3 regions of the Pseudoxanthomonas sp. LjRoot206 genome follow, and region 3 is predicted to be linked to each of the others. Evidence: predicted binding sites of a transcription regulator. Region 3 holds the regulator's gene; each other region holds the start of a gene.
The links. Region 3 encodes HrcA, which represses chaperone genes, less so after heat shock. Its sites were predicted from a motif close to TTNGCACTCNNNNNNNNNGAGTGCNAA; they were not measured.
Positions count from the first base shown of each region.

Region 1: the regulator HrcA is predicted to act here: its motif matches at 5,486-5,512, upstream of AC04MD_RS06620 (co-chaperone GroES).
Region 2: the regulator HrcA is predicted to act here: its motif matches at 1,810-1,836, upstream of rpoH (RNA polymerase sigma factor RpoH).

Region 1 covers NZ_JBGFFI010000002.1:419,072-426,934, forward strand. The annotation lists gene accC (acetyl-CoA carboxylase biotin carboxylase subunit) at 1-946, opposite strand, end outside; gene accB (acetyl-CoA carboxylase biotin carboxyl carrier protein) at 957-1,436, opposite strand; gene aroQ (type II 3-dehydroquinate dehydratase) at 1,481-1,921, opposite strand; gene AC04MD_RS06605 (TlpA family protein disulfide reductase) at 2,127-2,720, opposite strand; gene AC04MD_RS06610 (protein-disulfide reductase DsbD family protein) at 2,717-5,017, opposite strand; gene cutA (divalent-cation tolerance protein CutA) at 5,022-5,357, opposite strand; gene AC04MD_RS06620 (co-chaperone GroES) at 5,560-5,853, shown strand; gene groL (chaperonin GroEL) at 5,992-7,632, shown strand; gene AC04MD_RS06630 (alpha/beta hydrolase) at 7,692-7,863, opposite strand, start outside.
Region 2 covers NZ_JBGFFI010000003.1:809,618-817,480, reverse strand. The annotation lists gene AC04MD_RS13025 (dipeptidase) at 1-702, shown strand, start outside; gene AC04MD_RS13020 (metal-dependent hydrolase) at 818-1,660, shown strand; gene rpoH (RNA polymerase sigma factor RpoH) at 1,848-2,726, shown strand; gene AC04MD_RS13010 (hypothetical protein) at 2,859-4,289, shown strand; gene AC04MD_RS13005 (DUF1203 domain-containing protein) at 4,361-4,834, shown strand; gene AC04MD_RS13000 (NAD(P)/FAD-dependent oxidoreductase) at 4,807-6,087, opposite strand; gene AC04MD_RS12995 (MFS transporter) at 6,138-7,454, opposite strand; gene AC04MD_RS12990 (primosomal protein N') at 7,454-7,863, opposite strand, start outside.
Region 3 covers NZ_JBGFFI010000001.1:838,142-846,004, reverse strand. The annotation lists partial or broken gene AC04MD_RS04225 (prephenate dehydrogenase) at 1-256, opposite strand, end outside; gene dnaJ (molecular chaperone DnaJ) at 312-1,430, opposite strand; gene dnaK (molecular chaperone DnaK) at 1,525-3,444, opposite strand; gene grpE (nucleotide exchange factor GrpE) at 3,555-4,076, opposite strand; gene hrcA (heat-inducible transcriptional repressor HrcA) at 4,119-5,168, opposite strand; gene recN (DNA repair protein RecN) at 5,256-6,923, shown strand; gene fur (ferric iron uptake transcriptional regulator) at 7,020-7,424, opposite strand; gene AC04MD_RS04190 (outer membrane protein assembly factor BamE) at 7,528-7,863, shown strand, end outside.

The DNA of each region.
Region 1 (7,863 bases), on a different contig from region 3:
CGATGCGCAACTGCTCGCAGACCAGGTCGATGCCGGTGATGCGCTCGGTCACCGGGTGCTCCACCTGGATGCGGGTGTTCATCTCGATGAAATAGAAGCGGCCGTCCTCGAACAGGAATTCGAACGTGCCCGCGCCGCGGTAGCCGATGCGGATGCAGGCTTCCACGCAGACCTTGCCGATTTCGTTGCGCAGTTCCTCGGTGATGCCCGGGGCCGGCGCTTCCTCGACCACCTTCTGGTGGCGGCGCTGCATCGAGCAGTCGCGCTCGCCCAGGTGGATCGCGCCACCCTGGCCGTCGGCGAGTACCTGGATCTCCACGTGGCGCGGATTCTCCAGGAACTTCTCCATGTAGACCTCGCCATTGCCGAACGCGGCCTTGGCTTCCGACTTGGTCATTTCGATGGCGGCCTTCAGTGCGCCTTCGACATGCACCACGCGCATGCCGCGGCCGCCGCCGCCGCCCGCGGCCTTGATGATCACCGGGTAGCCGATCTCGCGCGCGATCTTGGTGTTGGCGACGATGTCGTCGCCCAGCGGACCGCCGCTGCCGGGCACGCACGGCACGCCGGCGGCCTGCATGGCGCGGATCGCTTCCACCTTGTCGCCCATCATGCGGATGGTGTCCGCCTTCGGGCCGATGAAGATGAAGCCGGACTGTTCCACGCGCTCGGCGAAGTCGGCGTTCTCCGACAGGAAGCCGTAGCCGGGATGGATGGCCTGCGCGTCGGTCACCTCGGCCGCGGCGATGATCGCCGGGATGTTGAGGTAGCTGTCCTTCGAGGCGGCCGGGCCGATGCAGACGGATTCGTCCGCCATGGCCACGTGCTTGAGGTTGCGGTCGACGGTGGAATGCACCGCGACCGTGCGGATGCCGAGGGTGTGGCAGGCGCGCAGGATGCGCAGCGCGATCTCACCCCGGTTGGCGATGACGACTTTGTCCAGCATGGCGCGGACCTCAGCCGATCACGAACAGCGGCTGGTCGAATTCGATCGGCTGGCCGCTCTCGGCCAGGATCGACAGCACGGTGCCGGACACGTCGGCTTCGATGGGGTTGAACATCTTCATCGCTTCGATGATCGCCAGCGTCTCGCCGGCCTTCACCGACTGGCCGACGCTGACGAACGACGGCTTGTCCGGCGACGGCGAGGCGTAGAACGTGCCGACCATCGGCGCGCGCACCACGTGGCCGTCGGGCAGGGCGTTGCCGGCCTTGGCGGCGCCGCCGGTCGAGGCCTCGGTCGGCGAGCTCATCGGCATCGGTGCGGCCGGGCGCGGCTCCGCATACGCGACCGGTGCCGGCGCGGCGGGCACGGCGTAGCCGCCCTTCGGGGTGCGCGCCAGGCGCACGGATTCTTCGCCTTCCTTGATCTCGATTTCGGCCAGGTTCGACTCTTCCAGCAGGTCGATCAGTTTCTTGATTTTGCGGAGATCCATGGGAGCCTCGTGGTTGAACGTTGTTCCGGGGGAACAGAGGAAAGTCAGGCCGGCAGCCGCTGCAGGGCGGCGTCCAGCGCGTAGCGGTAGCTGTCGGCGCCGAAGCCGCAGACCACGCCCACCGCCTTGTCGCTGAGGTAGCTGGTGTGGCGGAAGGGCTCGCGGCTGTGCGGGTTGGACAAGTGGATTTCGATGAAGGGCAGGGCCACCGCCGCCAGCGCGTCGCGGATCGCGACGGAGGTGTGGGTGAAGGCGGCCGGGTTGATCAGGATGAAGGTGGTGCCGTCGGTGCGGGCGGCCTGGATGCGGTCGACCAGCGCGTGCTCGGCATTGGACTGGAAGGCGTCCAACTGGTGGCCGGCGGCCTGCGCCTGCGCAGCCAGCGCCAGGTCGATGTCCGCCAGCGTCGCATGCCCATAGACCTCCGGCTCGCGGGTGCCGAGCAGATTGAGGTTGGGGCCATGCAGGACCAGCAGCTTCGCCATTCGGCTCTCCAGCGGAAGGGCGGCAGTCTGCGCGAAGCGGGCGATGCTGTCCAGTTCGCCGAAGTTCGCCATGATTTAAACGAATGTTTGATTTTCGGCGGGTGTGTCGCCGGAATCGCGACGCCGTGGGTGCGTTGCGCGATGACGGGTACAGCAAGAGCGGCCACCTTTCTCGCGTTGACGTTTAGTTCGCCGACGTTGCGGCTTATCGAGCCCAGCCGCTGATCTCGCCGTGCGTGAACGGACCGATCTTCTGCCGCGCGATGCGGCCGTCGGCATCCACCAACACGGTGTAGGGCAATACGCCCTTGGCGTTGCCCAGCCAGACGCTGGCGTCGGCGGGACCCGGCGTATCCAGCACGATCGGATAGCGCACCGGGATCTTCGCGGTGAAGTCGCGCACGCCTTCCGGCGTATCCAGCGCGAGCCCGACCACCTGCACGCCGTCCGCGCCCTGCGAGGCGGCGAAACGGTCCAGTTCGGGCATTTCCTCGATGCAGGGGCCGCACCAGCTCGCCCACACATTGATCAGCAACCGTTTGCCGGCGTAACGCGTGCGCAGGTCGACGATGTCGCCGTCCAGTCCGGGCAGCGCGATCGGCGGCATCGGATCGCCGATGCCGGCGGGCGTGACGCCGGCGGGCGGCGTGGGCGCGGTCGCGTTCGTGGCCGCATGCAGGGCGCGTTCGCCCACCTGCGTGCGCCAGAACGGATTGCCGTTGAACCAGACACTCGCCGCCAGGCCAAGGCCGCCGGCGAGGATCGCGACGGCGACGATGCGCGGGGTGGTGATCGTCATCGCGCTGCCCGTTCGAACGCCTGGCGCATGGTGTCGTGGGTCAGCACGGTGGGCAGCACCTCGCCTTCGCCGCCGTTGCGCGGATACATCACGTACAGCGGAACACCGACGGCCTTGTGCTGTTCGAGGAAGGCGGTGATGGCCGGATCCACGTTGGTCCAGTCGCCCGTCATCATCACCGCGTCGTGCGTGGCGAGCAGGTCGCGGAACGCGGCGGTGTTCAGCACGGCCTTTTCGTTGGCCTTGCAGGTGACGCACCAGTCGGCGGTCATGTCGACGAAGACGATGCGGCCCTCGGCACGCAACGCAGCGAGGCGCTCCGCGGAATACGCCACGTGGCCCTCCGCCGCCGGTGCAGCAGCGGATGCCACCGGCAAGCGGTGCACCATCAGCAAGGGCACCAGCGCGGTGGCGGCGAGCGCCAGCGCCAGCACGCGCGGCAGCGGCGACGCGGCGAAGCGCACGCGCTGGAACCACCACAGCCCCAGCGCCAGTAGCACCAGCCCGACCAGCGCCAGGCCGACCGCGTCGATGCCGCGCTGCTTGCCCAGCACCCACAGCAGCCACACGGCGGTCAGGTACATCGGGAAGGCGAGCACCTGCTTCAGCGTGTCCATCCATGCGCCTGGGCGCGGCAGGCGGTTCGCCAGCGCGGGGACGAAGCCGATCAGCAGGAACGGCAACGCCAGGCCCAGGCCGAGCACCGCGAACACCAGCAGCGCCAGCGGCGTGGGCGCGGTGAACGCATACGCCAGCGCTACGCCCATGAACGGCGCCGTGCACGGGCTGGCCACGACCACCGCGAGCACGCCGGTGAAGAAGTCGCCCACGGGGCCGCGTCGCGATGCCAGGCCATGCCCGGCGCCGGCCAGTCGATGGCCGACCGCGAACACGCCCGACAGGCTCAGGCCCACCGCGAACATCACATAGGCCAGCAGGCCGACCATCCACGGCTGCTGCAGCTGGAAGCCCCAACCCAGCGCCTGGCCCGCGGCGCGCAGCGCGATGGCGAGCGCGCCGACCGCGACGAAGCTGACCAGCACGCCGGCGGTGTACCAGAGCGCACGCCGGCGCGCATCGCCTTCGTGCTGCCCGCTCTCGGCCAGCGACAGCGCCTTCAGCGACAGGATGGGCAGCACACACGGCATCAGGTTGAGGATCAGGCCGCCGGCCAGTGCCAGCGCGAGTGCGACGAGCAGCGAGGTGGCGCCGCGCTGGTTGCGCGCCAGCACGTCTTCCGGAGGACGCGTGCGTTCGATCTCGGCAGCAGCAGGTGTCGTCGGCGCGTCCGCGTCCGGCGCCGCGACCGGCGTGCCGGCGGGTGTCCTCGCGTCTGTCGGCGGCGGCGCGACGGCAGCGGGTGCGGGTACGTCGGGCGTGCTGGCCGGCGTCACCGTGCCGGCGGGAATGGACAGCTTCACCCGCCGCGTCATCGGCGGATAGCAGATGCCGTCGGTCTGGCAGCCCTGGAAGGTGACGCGCAGCGTGGCCTGGGTGGCATCCGCGCGGTCGCGCCGCAGCGGCACCGGCACTTCGGCCTGATCGAAATAGACCGTGACCTCGCCGAAATGCTCGTCACGGTGCGCCTTGCCCTTCGGCCAGCGCGGCGCCTGCAGCGCGACGCCCTTGGCGCCTTCCAGCGCCATCGAGGTGCGGTCGCGGTAGACGTAATAGCCACGTGCCGGCGTGAAGCGCAGCAGCAGTTCGTTGCCGTTGAAGGCGATCGCCTCGAACGCGAACGCCTGTTCCGCTGGCAACGGCAGCGCGTCCATGCCGGCCTGCGGTTTCTGGCCCAGCAGGCTGCCGGTGAGCGCGCCGGATCCCAGCGGTACGAAGGCGCCGCCGTCCTCGGCCGGCGGCAACGCCACCTTCAGCGTGCGCGTCTGCGGCGGGTAGCAGATGCCGGCATCGGCGCAGCCCTGGTACTTGATCTTCAGGGTGACGCTGTCGGTGGACGCGCCGGGCTGGCCGGGCAGGGTGGCGAGCAGTTCGCCGCGGTAGGTCTCGACGTCGCCGAAAAACTCGTCGCGGTACGCCTTGCCCTTGGGCAGTTGCAACGGCTGGGCGGCGAAGCCGGCATCGGCCTCCACGCCGGTGCGATGGCGGTAGAGGTAGTAGCCGTCGGTGATCTTCCAGTGGATCTCGATGCGATCGCGCGCCGGCGCGGTGGCGGTCAGCACGAAGGCCTCGTCCACCGGCAGCAGGTCGTCCTGGGTGATCGAGGCCGAGGCGGTCGGCGACATCAGCGAGGCGAAGGACAGCAGCAGGCAGGCGAGCAGGGGGCGGATCAGCGTCATCGGGTCACTCGGGGGCGCGGGCGTCGGCCCGGGTGTCGGCGGCCACCCAGTCCAGGTAGGCGGGCAGGCCGGCGGCGGTTTCGACCGCCAGGATCTCCGGCAGTTCGTACGGGTGGAGTCCGGCCAGCCGGGCGATCAGCGCCTCCCGGCGTTCGCCGGTCGTCTTGGCCAGCAGCTGGACCTCGGTCGCCTGCTCCACCTGGCCCTGCCAGCGGTAGGTCGAGACCACCCCGGGCAGCAGGTTCACGCAGGCCGCCAGCCGTTCTTCCACCAGCGTCCGCGCCAGCCGCTGGGCGGTGTCGGCGTCCGGGCAGGTGGACAGGATCAGGAAGACGGGCATGGCCGGCGATTATTGCAGACCCGCCCGGCCGGCCCCGGCGACAAAGATAGGCGGCCGCCCTTGAAAGCCGTCCAGTGCACCCAATATCCCCTGCATCCCGGCCTGGCCGGGTTTTTGTACCTGCGGCGTTGGCAGTCCCCTGAGGCGAGTGCTAACATCGCTGCCCCTTTCCCAGTCCAATCAATCACTTAAGAGGATTGACATGAGCAATATCAAGCCGCTGTACGACCGCCTGGTGGTCAAGCCGATCGAAGCCGAAGAAACCTCGCTCGGCGGCATCATCATTCCCGACGCCGCGAAGGAAAAGCCCACCAAGGGCGAAGTCGTCGCCGTCGGCGAAGGCAAGTTCATCGAGGCCACCGGTGCCGTGCGCGCCCCGAAGGTCAAGGTCGGCGACAAGGTGATCTACGGCCAGTACTCCGGTTCGGCGTACAAGTCCGAAGGCGTCGAGTACAAGATCATCAAGGAAGACGACGTTCTCGCGATCCTCGGCTGAGCCGAGGCGGGATTGGTGATGGGGGATTGGGGATTCGCAGTAGCGCAACCGCGTTGACGATCCCGCTCCATCCGTTTTCCCGCCGCCCGACGTTTCCCGAATCACTCATCACGAATTACGAATCACGGAGTTTTTCCAATGGCAGCCAAAGATATCCGTTTCGGTGAAGACGCCCGTACGCGCATGGTGCGCGGCGTGAACATCCTCGCCAATGCCGTCAAGGCCACCCTCGGCCCGAAGGGCCGCAACGTCGTGCTCGAGAAGAGCTTCGGCGCCCCGACGATCACCAAGGACGGCGTCTCCGTCGCCAAGGAAATCGAACTGGCCGACAAGTTCGAGAACATGGGCGCGCAGATGGTGAAGGAAGTCGCGTCCAAGACCTCCGACAACGCCGGTGACGGCACCACCACCGCCACCGTGCTGGCGCAGGCGTTCATCCGCGAAGGCTCCAAGGCCGTCGCCGCCGGCATGAACCCGATGGACCTGAAGCGCGGCATCGACCAGGCCGTGAAGGCCGCCGTCGAAGAGCTCAAAAAGCTCTCCAAGCCGACCGCCGACGACAAGGCGATCGCCCAGGTCGGCACGATCTCCGCCAACTCCGACAGCAACATCGGCGACATCATCGCCGAGGCCATGAAGAAGGTCGGCAAGGAAGGCGTGATCACCGTTGAAGAAGGCTCGGGCCTGGAGAACGAACTCGACGTCGTCGAGGGCATGCAGTTCGACCGCGGCTACCTGTCGCCGTACTTCATCAACAACCAGCAGTCGCAGCAGGTCGAATTCGACGACCCCTTCATCCTGATCCACGACAAGAAGGTCTCCAACGTCCGCGAACTGCTGCCGGTGCTGGAAGGCGTCGCCAAGGCCGGCAAGCCGCTGCTGATCGTGGCCGAGGAAGTGGAAGGCGAAGCGCTCGCCACGCTGGTGGTCAACACCATCCGCGGCATCGTCAAGGTCGCCGCCGTCAAGGCGCCGGGCTTCGGTGACCGCCGCAAGGCCATCCTGGAAGACATCGCCACGCTGACCAACGGCACGGTGATCTCCGAGGAAGTCGGGCTGCAGCTCGAGAAGGCCACCATCAACGACCTGGGTCGTGCGAAGAAGGTCGTGATCTCCAAGGAGAACACCACCATCATCGACGGCGCCGGCGATGCCGAGCGCATCCAGTCGCGCATCAAGCAGATCAAGGCGCAGATCGAAGAGACCTCTTCCGACTACGACCGCGAGAAGCTGCAGGAACGCGTGGCCAAGCTGGCCGGCGGCGTGGCCGTGATCAAGGTCGGTGCCTCGACCGAAATCGAAATGAAGGAAAAGAAGGCCCGCGTCGAAGACGCCCTGCACGCCACGCGTGCGGCGGTGGAAGAAGGCGTGGTCCCGGGCGGTGGCGTGGCGCTGATCCGTGCGCTGCAGACCATCGGCACCCTGAAGGGCGCCAACGAAGACCAGAACCACGGCATCCAGATCGCCCTGCGCGCGATGGAAGCCCCGCTGCGCGAGATCGTCACCAACGCCGGTGAAGAGCCGTCGGTGATCGTCAACCGCGTCAAGGACGGTTCGGGCAACTTCGGTTACAACGCCGCCAACGGCGAGTTCGGCGACATGATCGAGTTCGGCATCCTGGACCCGACCAAGGTCACGCGCTCCGCGCTGCAGAACGCCGCCTCGATCGCGGGCCTGATGATCACCACCGAAGCGATGGTGGCCGAGGCGCCGAAGAAGGACGAGCCGGCGATGCCGGCCGGCGGTGGCATGGGCGGCATGGGTGGCATGGACTTCTAAGTCCCGCTTCCCGCGTCACCGTTCCACGAAAGCCCCGCAGCGATGCGGGGCTTTTCTTTTCAGGCGACGCCGTAGGGAAGGTTCTGCGAGGACACGACCTTGTCGCCGACGGTCGCGCCATCGAGGAAGCGCAGGCAGTCGCGCAGCACCGCGGCATCGGCCAGGACGCCGTGGTGGCCCAGGTCGAGCGTGGTCAGCAGGCGCGCGGCGGACAGGTGGCGGGCGAAGCGC
Region 2 (7,863 bases), on a different contig from region 3:
CATGTACGCAACAACGATTTCGGTGATTCGTCGACGGATCCGGCCGGCCCGGAGTGGCAGGGCTTGAGTCCCGCCGGCCGGGCACTGGTGCAGGAGGCGAATCGCCTGGGCATCGTGCTGGATGCATCGCACGCCAGTGATGCCGTGTTCGACCAGCTACTCGCTCAATCGCGGGCTCCGATCGTGCTCTCGCACACCAGCGCAGATGCGGTGTACGACCATCCCCGCAACATCGACGACGCACGTCTTCGCCAACTCGCGGCGAAAGGCGGCGTCATCCATGTGAATGCGTTCGGCGGATACCTGATCAGTATCCCGAAGATTCCTGAGCGCGAGGCCGCGATGGATGCGCTTGGCGAAAAGTTCGGCCCCGAGAGCCGACTGGCGGTGGATCGCGTACCCGCCTATCTGGCAGAGCGGCGCGTGATCGAGCTGCGCTACCCGATGAAGCGGGCCACCTTCGACGACTACATGAAGCACCTGCTTCACATCCTGAAGGTGGCTGGTGTCGACCACGTAGGTATCGGTGCGGATTGGGATGGCGGCGGCGGCGTGGCGGGTATGGAAGATGTCAGTGCGCTTCCGCGGATCACCGAGGCGTTGCTGGCCGCGGGCTATTCGGAAGCCGATATCCGCAAGATATGGAGCGGCAACCTGTTGCGTGTCATGCGGCAGGCACAGGCGGTTGCTGCTGCATCCTGACCCGTAACAGCAGGACTACTCCGCTAGTCCTTCTTACTCTCAAGCCGTTCTTCACAACGTGATGCGCGAGCGGCGCGCATCGTGCAGGCACGATGCCATGCGGAGGTACTGAGTCATGGACGAATCGATCACACCACGCCGTTTCACGACTGAATTCCCCGCTGATGTCCCCAAGCACTGGCTTCCGGGCAATGAAGTGGTGTCCTCGCTCCTCAATGCGTACACCATCCTCGTTCCGGCCAACGAGGCGTTCTACATCCGTACGCTCAATGCCAGCCTGCCCCGCATCGCGGAACCTGTTTTGCGTGCGCGCTGCCAGGCATTCATCCGGCAGGAAGCGCAGCACGGTGTCGCGCACAAGCGCTACTGGCGCAACCTGGACGTGCAGGGATATACATATCGCCGGTTCGAGCATGCGATCGACCGCGGAATATTCGGCGTCATGGACCGGTGGGCGCCGCTGTGGCTGAGGGTGTCCCTGGTGAGCTGCGTCGAGCACATCAATGCGTTTCTGGGGTATGAATTCCTGTCGCAATCCATCCTTGCGGAAGCAGATCCACGCGTGCGCGATCTGATGGAGTGGCATTTCGCCGAAGAGATCGAGCATCGCGCCGTCGCGTTCGACCTTCTGAACGCGATCTCGCCGAGCTACCCGGTACGTGCACTGGGTGCGGTGACGACGGCGACCCTGTTTTATCTGCTGATGACCGTGCTGGCCATGGCACTGCTGGCGCAGGACCGGGCGCTGTGGCGCAAAGCGACCCTCAGGCAGGCCGTGTCGCACTTCGGGCACGGTCACGGGATGGCGCGATGGACGCTGAAGCACCTGTTCGACTACCTCCGTCCAGGTTTCCATCCCGCCGGGCTCGATGGCGGTGACGCCCTAGCTGCAAGCGTGCTCCAGCGGCAGGTGCAGCAGCAGCCCCCGAGCGTTGTTCCAATGCCGTCCCGCAGCTGAATACAGGCTCGTCTGGAGCAGGAGCGTCCGGGCGCTCGCACGCGGCGATCTTTTGGCGGACATAAATCTTTGATTTAAAAGAGAATTCCTGCGAGCTCTTGGCGCCGCGATTGTTGCATCGCTGGGACGATCCGGAACTTCCGGCACGGTTAGCAGTCGAACCCCCCGACTGCTAACATCCCTGCCCATGAGCCAGAACACTCCCACTACCGCCCTGGTCACCAACAACCTGCCGATTCCCAGCGCCCTGGGTTCGCTCGACGCCTATATCAGCGCCGTGCACCAGATTCCGGTGCTGACGGTGGAAGACGAGCGTGCGCTCGCCAACCGTTACCGCGAGGACGAAGACCTCGACGCCGCCCGCGAACTGGTGCATTCGCACCTGCGTTTCGTCGTCCACGTGGCGCGTGGCTACAACGGCTACGGCCTGCCGCTCGGCGACCTGATCCAGGAAGGCAACATCGGCCTGATGAAGGCGGTGAAGCGCTTCGACCCCGACATGGGCGTGCGCCTGGTGAGCTTCGCGGTGCACTGGATCCGTGCCGAGATGCACGAGTTCATCCTGAAGAACTGGCGCATCGTGAAGGTCGCCACGACCAAGGCGCAGCGCAAGTTGTTCTTCAACCTGCGCAAGTCCAAGACGCGCCTGGGCTGGATGAATGCCGAGGAAGTCAGCGCCATCGCCAAGGACCTCAACGTGTCCGAGCGCGAGGTGATGGAAATGGAATCGCGCCTGTCCGGCCGTGATATCGGCTTCGACGCACCGTCGGATGAGGACGAAGAGCACGCACCGCCGTCGCCTGCCAGCTATCTGGTCGCACGCGATGAAGACCCGTCACAGGCGTACGAGCGCGCGGACAGCGAGGACAACCAGCTCGAACTGCTGCGCGAAGGCATGGCGAACCTCGACGACCGCTCGCGCGACATCATCAAGCGCCGCTGGCTGGATGGCGAAAGCAAGGTGACCCTGCAGGAACTGGCCGACGAGTACGGCATTTCCGCCGAGCGTGTCCGCCAGGTCGAAGCCAACGCGCTGAAGAAGATGAAGGCGTTGTTCGCCGCCTGATCTCGCCGTTCGTTATGTGATCTGCAAGAGGCCCATCGGGGCCTCTTCTCTTTTGTGGCGTACGCATCGGGGGATGTGCTCCACTACGCCGCGACCCGCCATGGGCGGCGCGATAACCAGAAGGAGCAGGGCATGGGGTGGGGCAACAAGCGACGGGGACTGTTCGTGTGGATGTTGGCAGCGGCGAGCGGTCTCGCGGCTGCGTCGGGTTTCGCCGCGCCGCACGCGGCCGACGATGGCAACACGAAGTCGAGCGAAGGACAGGGAGGCGTACGCTTCTCCATCGATCGCGAGGAGTACGACGCGCAGGCGCGGGCCGCGATGCAGGTGGATCCCGTGGTCGCCGCGCATCTCGGCGCGATCCGCAAGGTCGCGCTCGACGACGCCGCCAGCATGGGCGAGCCGGGTCCTGACGTGCTGGTGTTCGACGTCGAAGGCAGTCGCGGCAAGGGGCGTGTCACTGCGCGCTTCATCACTGTCAGTCCCTCCGAGGAAGCGCTGGGTCCGGGCATGCTGGTCATGGCCGACGGCACCCGGCACGAGATCGAAGGTGACGCCGATGCGCTGGCCGCGGAGGACGAAGCGCATGGACACGACCATGACCATGACGCGGACATCGAAGCCGGCGCCGGCCTTTTCGTCCGCCAGGCGCAGGAAGCTGCGCAGCGGTATCCGCTGATCCGCCAGCACATCGGCCAGATCACCACGTTCGAGATCGATACCGACGCCACCGGCGCCGCGCCGGGCATGAACACCTTCGTGTTCGATGTCGCCGGCGACAAGGGGCGTGGGCGGCTCGAAGCCGACTTCATCACCGTCAGCGCCGACACCGAGCGCCTCGGCAAGGGCGTGCTGACGCTGGCTAACGGCCGCAAACTGTCGTTCGAAGGCGAGCCCCGTGGGGAGAACGAGTCCGAGGACGGTGTCGGACTCGAGGACATGCTCGCGGGCGACAACATCTTCACCCGCCAGGCGCGGGTCGCGGCGCAGCGCTACCCACTCGTGCAGCAGCATATCGGCACGCTGCAGTCGTTCGAACTCGACCTCGCCGGCACCGGCGAAGCGGAGGGCGCGGACGAGTTCGTGTTCACGCTGGCCGGCGACAAGGGACGTGGACGCCTCCTCGCCGAGTTCATTACCGTCGATGCCGATACCGAACGCCTGGGCAAAGGCGTGCTGACCTTGGCCGATGGCCGCGAGATCGCCTTCGAGGGCGAGGCGCCGATGGAAGGCGAACTCGCCGCGCCGCGCATCGATACGGATCGCGGTGAAGCTCCGGATACCTTCGCGCGCCAGGACGGCATGTTCGTGCTGCAGGCCAACGCGGCCATGCAGGCGCATCCGGTCGTGCAGCGTCATATCGGCGACATTCGCGAAGCCGCCTTCGACCGCGATGCATCGTGGGCGGCGGAAGGCGAGCGCTACATCTTCGATCTGAAAGGCAGCAAGGGCGCCGGCCGGCTCGAAGCCGAGTTCATTACCGTCGATGCCGACAGCGAGCGCATCGGCGACGGCGAACTGGTCATGGCCGACGGCAAGCGCTATCCGCTGGACGGGAAGTAAGCCGAACAAGATCCGGATAGCGCCGCCCTCGCGGCGACGCGAGCATGGCATCACTTCTCCGGAGTGATGCCATGTCGTTCGTGATCCGCGGGCTGTCGCCCGAACCGTTCCGTCCCCTGTTCGCCCTCGACGATGCCACGCTGGCGGCACGCAACATCCGCCGCGTCGTCGCCGACAGCGATCGAGGGTTCCCCTGCCGCGTCACGCTGCAGGACGCGCGACAGGGCGAGACCCTGCTGCTGCTTCCCTATCTGCACCACGATGTCGCCGGGGCTTATCGCGGCAGTGGCCCGATTTTCGTCAGTGAAGACGGCATGCAGGCACCAGCGGTGGAATTCCGCAACATGCTCCCCACGACCTTTCCGCATCGCCTGCTCTCGCTGCGGGCCTACGACGCGGAGGGTGTGATGCTCGATGCCGAGGTCGTGGAAGGCATCGATGCAGTGCCGCATCTGCGACGCCTGCTTGGTACCGCCAGCGTCGCCTACCTGCACGTCCACAATGCGCGCCGCGGCTGCTACGCCTGTCGCGTCGACCCGGCCTGACCCTCGTCCTTGCCCAGAATGATCCGCGCGCCGCGCTGGTAGCTCCAGTACGCCCAGCACCAGTTCAGCAGTACGACCAGGCGGTTGCGGAAGCCGATCAGGAAGAACACGTGCGCGGTCAGCCAGAACCACCACGCCAGCAGGCCGGAAAACTTCAGCCGTCCGAAATCCACCACCGCCGCCATGCGCCCGATGGTCGCTAGGTTGCCGTAGTCCTGGTAACGGAACGCACCGGGCGATGCGCTGCCCAACAGGCGCGCGCGCAGCACCTGCGCGACGTGGCGGCCCATCTGCTTGGCGGCAGGCGCCACGCCGGGTACGGGACGTCCGTCCGAGGTCACCGCGGCCAGGTCGCCGGCGACGAAGATGTCGGGATGTCCGGGCACGCTGAGGTCGGGTTGCACCAGCACGCGTCCGGCGCGATCCAGCGGCACGCCAAGTGAGCGCGCCAGCGGTGATGCGGCCACGCCGGCGGCCCAGACCACGGTCTTGGCCGGGACGAAGGTGTCGCCCAGCCGGTAGCCGTCGTCGGTGATATCGCTGACCGGCGTGCCGGTGACGACCTCCACGCCGAGTTTCTCCAGTTGCTTGCGGGCCTTGTCCGACAGCGCCTCGGGAAACGATGCCAGCACGCGTGGTCCCGCTTCCACCAGGCGCACTCGGGCCTGCGAGGGATCGATGTTGCGGAACTCGTTGGTCAGCGTGTGCCGTGCGATCTCGGCCAGTGTGCCCGCCAGCTCCACGCCGGTCGGGCCGCCGCCGACGATGGCGAAGCTGAGCCACGCGGCGCGTTTCGCCGGATCGGTTTCGGTCTCGGCGCGCTCGAACGCGAGCAGCAGGTGGCGGCGCAACTGCAGCGCGTCGTCGAGCGTCTTCAGTCCCGGCGCGTGCCGAGCCCATTCGTCGTGGCCGAAGTAGGCATGCGTCGCGCCGGTCGCCAGCAGCAGGTGGTCGAACGCGAGCGTCGTGCCGTCGGCGAACACGATCTGCTTGTCCTGCGGCGCGATCGACGCCACCTCGGCCAGCCGCACTTCCACGTTCTTCTGCTTGCGCAGGATGTGGCGCAGCGGCGCGGCGATATCGGGGGCGGACAGGCCGGCGGTGGCCACCTGGTACAGCAGCGGCTGGAACAGGTGGTGGTTGTGCCTGTCGATCAGGGTGATGCGGACCGGTGCGTTCGCCAGGGCGCGCGTGGTCCAGAGGCCACCAAAACCGCCGCCGACGATGACCACATGGGGACGTGCTGCCTGCATGCTCGATTCTCCTGGCACCGCACGCGATTGTCGCATGCGGCGCATGCCGATCAGGTCGGGTCGCGGTCGATCAGCGAGGTCTCGCGCGTGTCCGGCATCCACAGGTACACCAGCAGCGAGCAGGCGATGCAGGCGGTGACGTACCAGTAGAAGCCGGTCTCGTGGCCGATGCGCTTGAACCACAGCGCCACCGCATCGGCGGTGCCGCCGAAGATCGCCACCGTCAGCGCGTACGGCAGGCCGACGCCGAGCGCGCGGATCTCGACCGGGAACAGTTCCGCCTTCACCACCGCATTGATCGCGGTGTAGCCGCTGACGATCACCAGCGCCGCCATCACCAGCCAGAACGCCTGCGTGGCGCTCTGCACGTCCTGCAGCTGGCTGAGGATGGGCACGGTGCACAGCGTGCCCAGCACGCCGAACGCGATCAGGATGCGCCGTCGCCCGATCCGGTCCGACAACGCGCCGACCACCGGCTGCAGCAGCATGTAGAAGAACAGCGTGGACGCATTGATCAGGCTGGCCGTCTCGGCCGCCATGCCGGCGCTGTTGACCAGGAACTTGTGCACGTAGGTGGTGTACGTATAGAACGCCAGCGTGCCGCCCATGGTCAGGCCGACCACCGCGAACACCGCGCGCGGATGCCGCATCAGCGCACGCAGCGTGCCCTCGGCGCGCTGCTGTCCCGTCGCCGCCGCGTCGTTGCGCTGGAACGACTCGGTTTCCACCATGTTCCGGCGCAGCCACAGCGCTACCAGCGCCGCCACCGCGCCGATCGCGAACGGAATGCGCCAGCCCCACTCGCGCAGCTGGTCGTCGGTGAGGAACACGCGCTGCAAAGCGATCAGCACGCCCAGCGCGATCAGGTGGCCCATCACCAGGGTGACGTACTGGAAGCTCGACCAGAAGCCGCGGTGTTCGCGCGTCGCCATCTCGCTGAGGTAGGTCGCCGACGTACCGTACTCGCCCCCGACCGACAGGCCCTGCAGCAGCCGCGCCAGCACCAGCAGGATCGGCGCGGCGATGCCGATGCTGGCGTAGCCCGGCGTGCAGGCGATGATCAGCGAGCCACCGCACATCATCACCACCGACAGCATCAGGGCGCGCTTGCGGCCGTGGCGGTCGGCGTAGCGGCCGAGTAGCCAGCCGCCGAGCGGACGCATCAGGAAGCCCACCGCGAAGATCACCGCCGTCTTCAGCAACTGGCTGGTGCGGTCACCGCCGGGGAAGAACACCTCGGCGAAGTACAGCGAGAACGCCGCGTACACGTACCAGTCGTACCACTCCACCAGGTTGCCGACCGAGCCGCTGAAGATGCTGCGCAGCCGTTGGGCGGGGGTCAGGGCGGTACGCGGGGTCTGCGTCATCAGTACAGGTCCATGGGATCGACATCGAGCGACCAGCGCGTGCGGCGCGCTTCCGGCAGGGCGTGGAGGTCCGGCAGGGCGAGATCGAGCGTGCGATGCAGCGTGCGGCGCTCGGGCGAGGTCAGCAGCAGCTGCACGCGATGCAGGCCGGCGCGGCGCGGCATCGGCGCCGGCAGCGGGCCGTGCATCTCCAGTACCGCATCGTGCCGGCGCAGCGCCTGCTTCGCGGCCTGCAGGAACTGCTGTGCGGCATCGACGTGCTGGGCTTCGGCGCGCAGCAGGGCGAGGTGCGCGAACGGCGGGAAGCCGGCCATGCGCCGCTGTTCCAGCTCCGCCTCGGCGAACGCGTGGTAGCCGCCGCTGATCAGCGTGTTCAACAGCGGATGGTCGGGATGGTGCGTCTGCAGCC
Region 3 (7,863 bases):
CGTCCAGCTACAGTTTGCCGGCCTCGCTGCCGCCCGCCAGGGCAGCGTAGTGCCAGATCACCGACACGGTGTGGCGGATCGGCGCGGAAAACACCAGCACATCCGCGCGGCGCACCAGCTCCGACTCGCTGGCGGAAGACGCATCGGCCGGATCATGGCCGATGACCTCCAGTCCCATCCGCGCGCGGAAGAACTGCTGCAGCCAGCGGCCATAGGCGCCGGCGCTGCCGACGATACCGATGAGGGGTGCGGACACGAAGAGGGCTCCTCGAAGGAGCCCTATTCTAGAAGCATGCCGGCATCGCGGACCCTCAGGACGTCATGCGGTCCCAGAATCCCTTGACGCCATCGAGGAACGTGGCCGACTTCGGCGAGTGCTTGCGCGCCTCGTCGCCGACGAAGGTGGCTTCGAACTTTTCCAGCAGCTCGCGCTGCTCGTTGGTCAGGTTCACCGGCGTTTCGACTACGACGCGGCAGTACAGGTCGCCTTCGCTGCGGCTGCGTACGGACTTGACGCCCTTGCCGCGCAGGCGGAACAGCTTGCCGGTCTGGGTTTCGGCCGGGATACGGATTTCCGCTTCGCCCTTCAGGGTCGGCACGCGTATGGTGTCGCCCAGCGCCGCCTGCGAGATACGGATCGGCACTTCGCAGTGCAGGTCGTCGCCATCGCGCTGGAAGATCTCGTGCTCGCGCACGCGCACTTCCACGTACAGGTCGCCCGGCGGCGTACCCGGCGGACCGGCTTCGCCCTCGCCGGTCAGGCGGATGCGGTCGCCGTTGTCCACGCCGGCCGGGATCTTGACCGACAGGACCTTCTCTTCCTCCACGCGACCGGCGCCGTGGCACGCGGTGCAGGGATTCTTGATGGTCTGGCCGCGGCCGCCACACGCCGGGCACGCCTGCTGCATGGCGAAGATGCCGCGCTGCATGCGGACGTTGCCGCGCCCGCCGCAGGTACCGCAGGTCTCGACCTTGCCGTCCGCGGAACCGGAACCGTTGCAGGGCTCGCAGCCCACCAGCGACGGAATCTCGATGCGCTTCTCGATGCCGGCGACGGCCTCTTCCAGGTCCAGCTCCATCACGTAACCGACGTCGGCGCCGCGGCGCGCGGCGCGGGCACCGCCGCCACCGAAGATATTGCCGAAGATGTCGCCGAAGATGTCGCCCATGTCGGGGCCACCCGGACCGCCACCGCCCATGCCGTGTTCGAACGCGGCATGGCCATGCGCGTCGTAGGTGCGGCGCTTGGCGCCGTCCGACAGCACTTCGTAGGCTTCCTTGCATTCCTTGAAGGCCGCTTCCGCGGCCGCGTCGCCCGGATTGCGGTCCGGGTGATGCTTCATCGCACAGCGGCGATAGGCCTTCTTCAGGTCTTCGTCACTGGCGTCGCGGGCCACGCCCAGGACTTCGTAGTAATCGCGCTTGCTCATGTGTGGTCAGGCTGGTCTCGCGTAGTCGCCGGATGGCAAAACGGGAGGCCGTGGCAGGCCACGTCTCCCGTCCGCCGCATCCCGTGGGCCGGGATTACTTCTTGTCGTCCTTCACTTCGGTGAACTCCGCGTCGACCACGTCGTCGGCCGGCGCGGACGCGCCACCCGACGGGCCGCCGGCACCGCCCTGGTCCGCCGACGCCGCCGCGTACAGCGACTGGCCCGCCTCTTCCAGCGCCTTGGCCTTGGCCTCGATCTGCGTCTTGTCGTCGCCCTTCATCGCGGTGTCGAGCTCGGCAATGGCCGCTTCCACGCGGCCGATCACGTCACCACCCACCTTGCTGCCGTGCTCGGCGATGGCCGTGCGGGTGGCGTGCAGCAGGCCGTCGGCGTGGTTGCGCGCCTGCACCAGCTCCTGGAACTTCTTGTCGTCCTCGCGGTGCGCTTCGGCGTCGGCGACCATGCGCGCGATCTCGTCCTCGGACAGGCCCGAACCGGCCTTGATCTCGACCTTCTGTTCCTTGTTGGTCTTCTTGTCCTTGGCGCTGACGTGCAGGATGCCGTTGGCGTCGATGTCGAAGGACACCTCGACCTGCGGCATGCCGCGCGGCGCCGGCTCGATGCCGGCCAGGTCGAACTTGGCCAGCGACTTGTTGAAGCGGGCCTGCTCGCGCTCGCCCTGCAGCACGTGCACCGTCACCGCGGACTGGTTGTCCTCGGCGGTGGAGAAGGTCTGCGAGGCCTTGGTCGGGATGGTGGTGTTCTTCTCGATGATCTTGGTGAACACGCCGCCCAGCGTCTCGATGCCCAGCGACAGCGGGGTCACGTCGAGCAGCAGCACGTCCTTGACGTCGCCGGCCAGCACGCCGCCCTGGATCGCGGCGCCCAGCGCCACGGCCTCGTCGGGATTGACGTCCTTGCGCGGCTCCTTGCCGAAGAACTCGGCCACCGCCTGCTGCACTTTCGGCATGCGGGTCTGGCCACCGACCAGGATGACTTCGCCGATGTCGCTGGCGCGCAGGCCGGCATCGTTCAGCGCGATGCGGCACGGCTCGATGGTCTTCTTCACCAGGTCTTCGACCAGCGCTTCCAGCTTGGCGCGGGTCAGCTTGATGTTGAGGTGCTTCGGGCCCGAGGCGTCGGCCGTCACGTACGGCAGGTTCACTTCGGTCTGCTGCGAGCTGGACAGCTCGATCTTGGCGCGCTCGGCGGCGTCCTTCAGGCGCTGCAGGGCCAGCGGATCCTTGCGCAGGTCGATGCCCTGGTCCTTCTGGAACTCCTCGACGAGGTAGTCGATGACGCGCTTGTCGAAGTCTTCGCCGCCCAGGAAGGTGTCGCCGTTGGTCGCCAGCACTTCGAACTGCTTCTCGCCGTCGACGTTGGCGATCTCGATGATCGACACGTCGAACGTGCCGCCGCCCAGGTCGTAGACCACGATCTTGCGGTCCGAACCACCCTCGCCCTTGTCCAGGCCGTAGGCCAGCGCGGCGGCGGTGGGTTCGTTGATGATGCGCTTGACGTCGAGGCCGGCGATCTTGCCGGCGTCCTTGGTCGCCTGGCGCTGGCTGTCGTTGAAGTAGGCCGGCACGGTAATGACGGCTTCGGTGACGGTTTCGCCCAGGAAGGCTTCGGCCGTCTTCTTCATCTTTTCCAGTACACGCGCGGAGATTTCCTGCGGCGCCATCTTCTTGCCGTCGCTGGTCTGCACCCAGGCGTCGCCGTTGTCGTGCGCGACGATGCCGTACGGCACCAGGTCCAGGTCCTTCTTCACTTCGGCGTCGGTGAACTTGCGGCCGATCAGGCGCTTCACCGCGTAGAAGGTGTTCTTCGGGTTGGTCACGGCCTGGCGCTTGGCCGAAGCACCGACCAGTACTTCGCCGTCCTTGGTGTAGGCGACGATGGAGGGCGTGGTGCGGTCGCCTTCCGAATTTTCGATGACGCGGGCCTTGCCGCCGTCCATGATCGCCACGCACGAGTTCGTCGTGCCCAGGTCGATGCCGATGATCTTGCCCATGATGGATCTCACTCCCTAGCGAATGCTGATGTTGGACCCGGCGATCGGCCGGGTGGATGGTCCCGATATAGGGATGCGATGACGCGGTTCAAGCGCCATCGCGAGGGTGTTCAGTCGTGCTTCGCGACCACGACCAGCGCCGGGCGCAGCAGGCGGCCGTTGAGCACGTAGCCCTTCTGGAACACCTGCACCACGCTGCCGGGGGCCGCACCGGGGGCGTCGGCCTGGCTGATGGCCTGGTGGTGCTCCGGATCGAAGGCTTGGCCGGTCGGATCGACCAGGGTCAGGCCGTTGTCCCCGGCGACCTTCAACAACTGCTTGAAGGTCAGCTCCAGGCCGTCTTTCAGCGGACTGGGGTCCGTACCCGCAGCGGCCAGGCCGGCGTCCAGGCTGTCGAACACCGGCAGCAGGTCGCCGAGCAGGCGCTCATTGGCGAACTTGCGGGCCTGCTCGATGTCGCGGGCCACGCGCTTGCGCTGGTTTTCCAGGTCGGCGCGCTCCAGCAGCGTGGCGGCGCGCAGCTGGTCCAGCTCGTTGCGCAGCGTTTCCAGTTCGGCCAGCAGGGCCGCATCGGTCTCGGAAGCCTCGGGCGACGGGCCCGGGGGAAGGTCGTGTTCGTGCTGTTCGTTCATTTCGGTTCCCTGGCGGCAGGTCCGGCCGCCCAACCCGGGAACCTATGGGGCCGTGGATTCGGGATTCAAGGCCGCTCCCAGCACATCGGCCGCCGCCTGCACCACCGGAATCACCCGGTCGTAGGCCATGCGCGTGGGTCCGATCACCCCCAGCACGCCCAGCACCTGCCCGCCCGCCATGTACGGCGCGGTGACCACCGACACGCCGTCGTGCGGCGCCAGCCCGGTGTCCTCGCCGATGAAGATACGCACGCCTGGCGCGCGGATCGTGCGCTCCAGCAGCTGCAGGATCTCGCGCTTGCGGGCGAATGCCTCGAACAGGTCACGCAGCCGTTCCAGGTCGGACAGCTCCTGCACGCCCATCAGCCGGGTCTGTCCGGCCAACACCACGTCGTCGCCGGGCGGTGTCAGCGCCTGCTCGGCCAGTTCGATGGACTCGGCCAGCAGCCCTTCCATTTCGGTCTGCGCCCGGCGCAGGTCGCGCAGCAGGTTGGCGCGGATCTCGGACAGCGGCCGGCCGGCGAACTGGGTGTTCAGGTAATTGGAAATGCGCTCGAGCTCGGAGCGCTCGTACGGGCGCCGCGTCTCGATGACGCGGTTCTGCACGTCGTTGTCGGCGAACACCAGGATCGCCATCACCCGCTGCCCGTCCAGCGGCACGAAGTCGATGTAACGGAAGGCGAACTGCTCCCGGCGCGGCACGCTGACCACGCCGACGAAGTGGGTCATCGCCGACAGCAGCTCGGAGGCGTTGCCCAGCAACGCCTGGGTGCCGGCGCCGGTCGACAGTTCGGCGCGCAGGCGCGCGACTTCGCCGTCGCCCAGCGATTTCACCTGCACCAGGCTGTCGACGAACACCCGGTAACCTTGCGCTGTCGGGATACGGCCGGCCGAGGTGTGGGGCGAACTCAGCAGCCCGACCTCTTCCAGCTCCGACAGGATGTTGCGGATGGTCGCCGGACTGACCTCCAGCCCGGCGTGCCGGGCCAGTGTCTGCGACCCCACCGGCTCGCCGTCGTGGATGTAACGCGAGATCAGCGTGCGCAGCAGCTGGCGGGCGCGCGGATCCAGCGGGGGCGACGGCGTGTTCATGACAGCTAGATAGCGTCGCGCCCTCGCCTTTGCAAGCCGGCCCAGGGTGTCTCAGGCGGTGAGCCGGCTGCGCTTACAATCCGCCGCATGCTCAGACATCTCGCCCTGAAGGATTTCGCCGTGGTCCGCGCCGCCGAACTGGAATTCGGCGACGGCATGACCGTCATTTCCGGTGAAACCGGCGCCGGCAAGTCATTGCTGGTGGACGCCCTGGGCTTCCTGTCCGGCCTGCGCGCCGACAGTGCCGTGGTGCGCCACGGCGCCGAACGCGCCGAACTGTCCGCCGAGTTCTCCGCCGCCGCCGGATCGCCCGCGCAGGCCTGGCTGGCCGACAACGAACTGGACGACGACGGCCAATGCCAGCTGCGCCGGGTGATCCGCGCCGATGGCGGCTCGCGCGCCTGGATCAACGGCCGCAGCGTGACGCTGTCGCAACTGGCCGAACTGGCCGGCCGGCTGGTGGAAATCCACGGCCAGCACGAGCACCAGGCCCTGCTGGCACGCAACAGCCAGCTGGACCTGCTCGATGCCTTCGCCCGCAACGACGGCGAGCGCGCCGCCGTCCGCGAGGCGGCCCGCCGCTGGACCGCGCTGCTGCGCGAACGCGAACAGCTCTCCGGCCAAGGCGACGTATCCGACCGGATCAACTACCTGGAACACCAACTGGCGGAGCTACAGCGCGAGGACCTCGCTCCTGCCGCGCTTGAGGCGCTGGTGGCCAGCCACCGCCGGCAGGCGCATGCGAGCGGCCTGATCCAGGCCTGCGATGCGGCGCTGGGGCAGCTCGCCGGCGACGACACGCCCTCGCTGACGCGGCAACTGCAGCAGGTCCGGGCCGATCTCGCCCGGCAGGCGGAACACGAACCGCGCCTGCGCGACGTGGACGCGCTGCTGGACGGCGCGGCGATCCAGGTCGAGGAGGCCCTGTCCCTGCTCGGCCAGGTGCGCGACGACCTCGACGCCGAACCGGTGCAGTTCGACGCGCTGGAACGCAAGCTCGCCCGCGTGCACGACCTCGCGCGCAAGCACCGCGTGCCGCTCGATGGCCTGCAGGAACAGCACGACCGCCTGGCCGCCGAGCTGGACTCGCTGCGCGGCGCCGGCGAGCGCCTGCTCGTGCTCAACGGCGAGATCGCCACCGCCAAGTCGCAGTGGCGCGATGAGGCCGGCGCGCTGACGCGCACCCGCCAGCGTGCGGCCAAGGCGCTGGGCGACACCACGACCGCGCTGATCGCCGAGCTGGGCATGGGCGGGGGCCGCTTCGAGATCGAACTGGAGCCGCAGGACGGCGACCGCCCGGACCCCACCGGCGCCGAACGCGTCGAGTTCCTGGTCTCCGCCAACGCCGGCCAGCCGCCGCGCGCGTTGCGCAAGGTCGCCTCGGGCGGCGAACTGGCCCGCATCTCGCTGGCCATCGAAGTCGCCGCGCTCGGCCTGGACGCCGTGCCCACGATGGTCTTCGACGAGGTGGACACCGGCATCGGCGGCGCAGTGGCCGAGATCGTCGGCCAGAAGCTGCGCGCGCTCGGTGCCGAGCGGCAGGTCCTGTGCGTCACCCATCTGCCGCAGGTCGCCGCGCAGGGTCACGCCCACTACCGGGTCAGCAAGGCGCCGGTGGACGGCATGACCCAGAGCGCGGTCGAAAAGCTCGGCGCGAAACAGCGGGAAGAGGAACTCGCCCGCATGCTCGGTGGCGTGGAAGTCAGCAAGGAAGCCCACGCTGCGGCCAAGCGGCTGCTCGCGAACGCGGTCTGACGCCTATCCGACTTTCCTGTGGGGGCGACGCAAGTCGCGATGCCGAGCCGGTGATGCGACGTCGCGATTGACGTCGCTCCCACAGCCCCTCGGATGTCAGCGCTTCTTGCGCACGTAGAGCACCAGCGAGTGCTCTTCCAGGATGTAGCCATGCTGGGCGGCGATCTCGCGCTGCAGCTTCTCGATCTCGGCGCTTTCGAATTCGATGATCTTGCCGGTGTCCACGTCGACCATGTGGTCGTGGTGGCCGCCGCGGTCCAGTTCGTAGACGGCCTGGCCGCCCTCGAAGTTGTGCTTCAGCACCAGACCCGCGGCCTCGAACTGGGTCAGCACGCGGTAGACGGTCGCCAGGCCGATCTCGTCGCCGTGGTCGAGCAACTGGCGATAGATGTCTTCCGCGCTGAAGTGGTGCTGGTGGTTCTTCTGCTCCAGCAACTCCAGGATGCGCATCCGCGGGTGGGTGACCTTGAGGCCGACTTTGCGAAGGTCCTGCGATTCCATGGCGTCTCCGTTCACTCTCGGTTTAGCGCCAGCTGCCTGAAGCTCGGTTGCGGCGGTGCGTGGAAGTGTATCATCGGCCCGGTTTCCCACCGTATCTGTCCCAATGCGCAAATTCCTGCTGGTTGCCGTCCTCGCTTCCGCCACCGCTGGCTGCGGCATCCTCTACAAGCAGCCGATCTACCAGGGCAACCTGATCGAGAAGACGGCCGTGGACCAGCTGCAGGCAGGCCAGAGCAAGCAGCAGGTGCAGTCGTTGCTGGGCAGTCCGTCGATCGCGGACCCCTTCCACGCCGACCGCTGGGACTACACCGCGAGCAACCGCACCAACCGCCGCGGCACCACCGAGATCAAGAACCTCACGCTGATCTTCAACGGCGGCGTGCTGGCCAGCTGGGAAGGCGAGTATTTCCCCGAGGCCGACCTGCAACTGTCGCGCGAC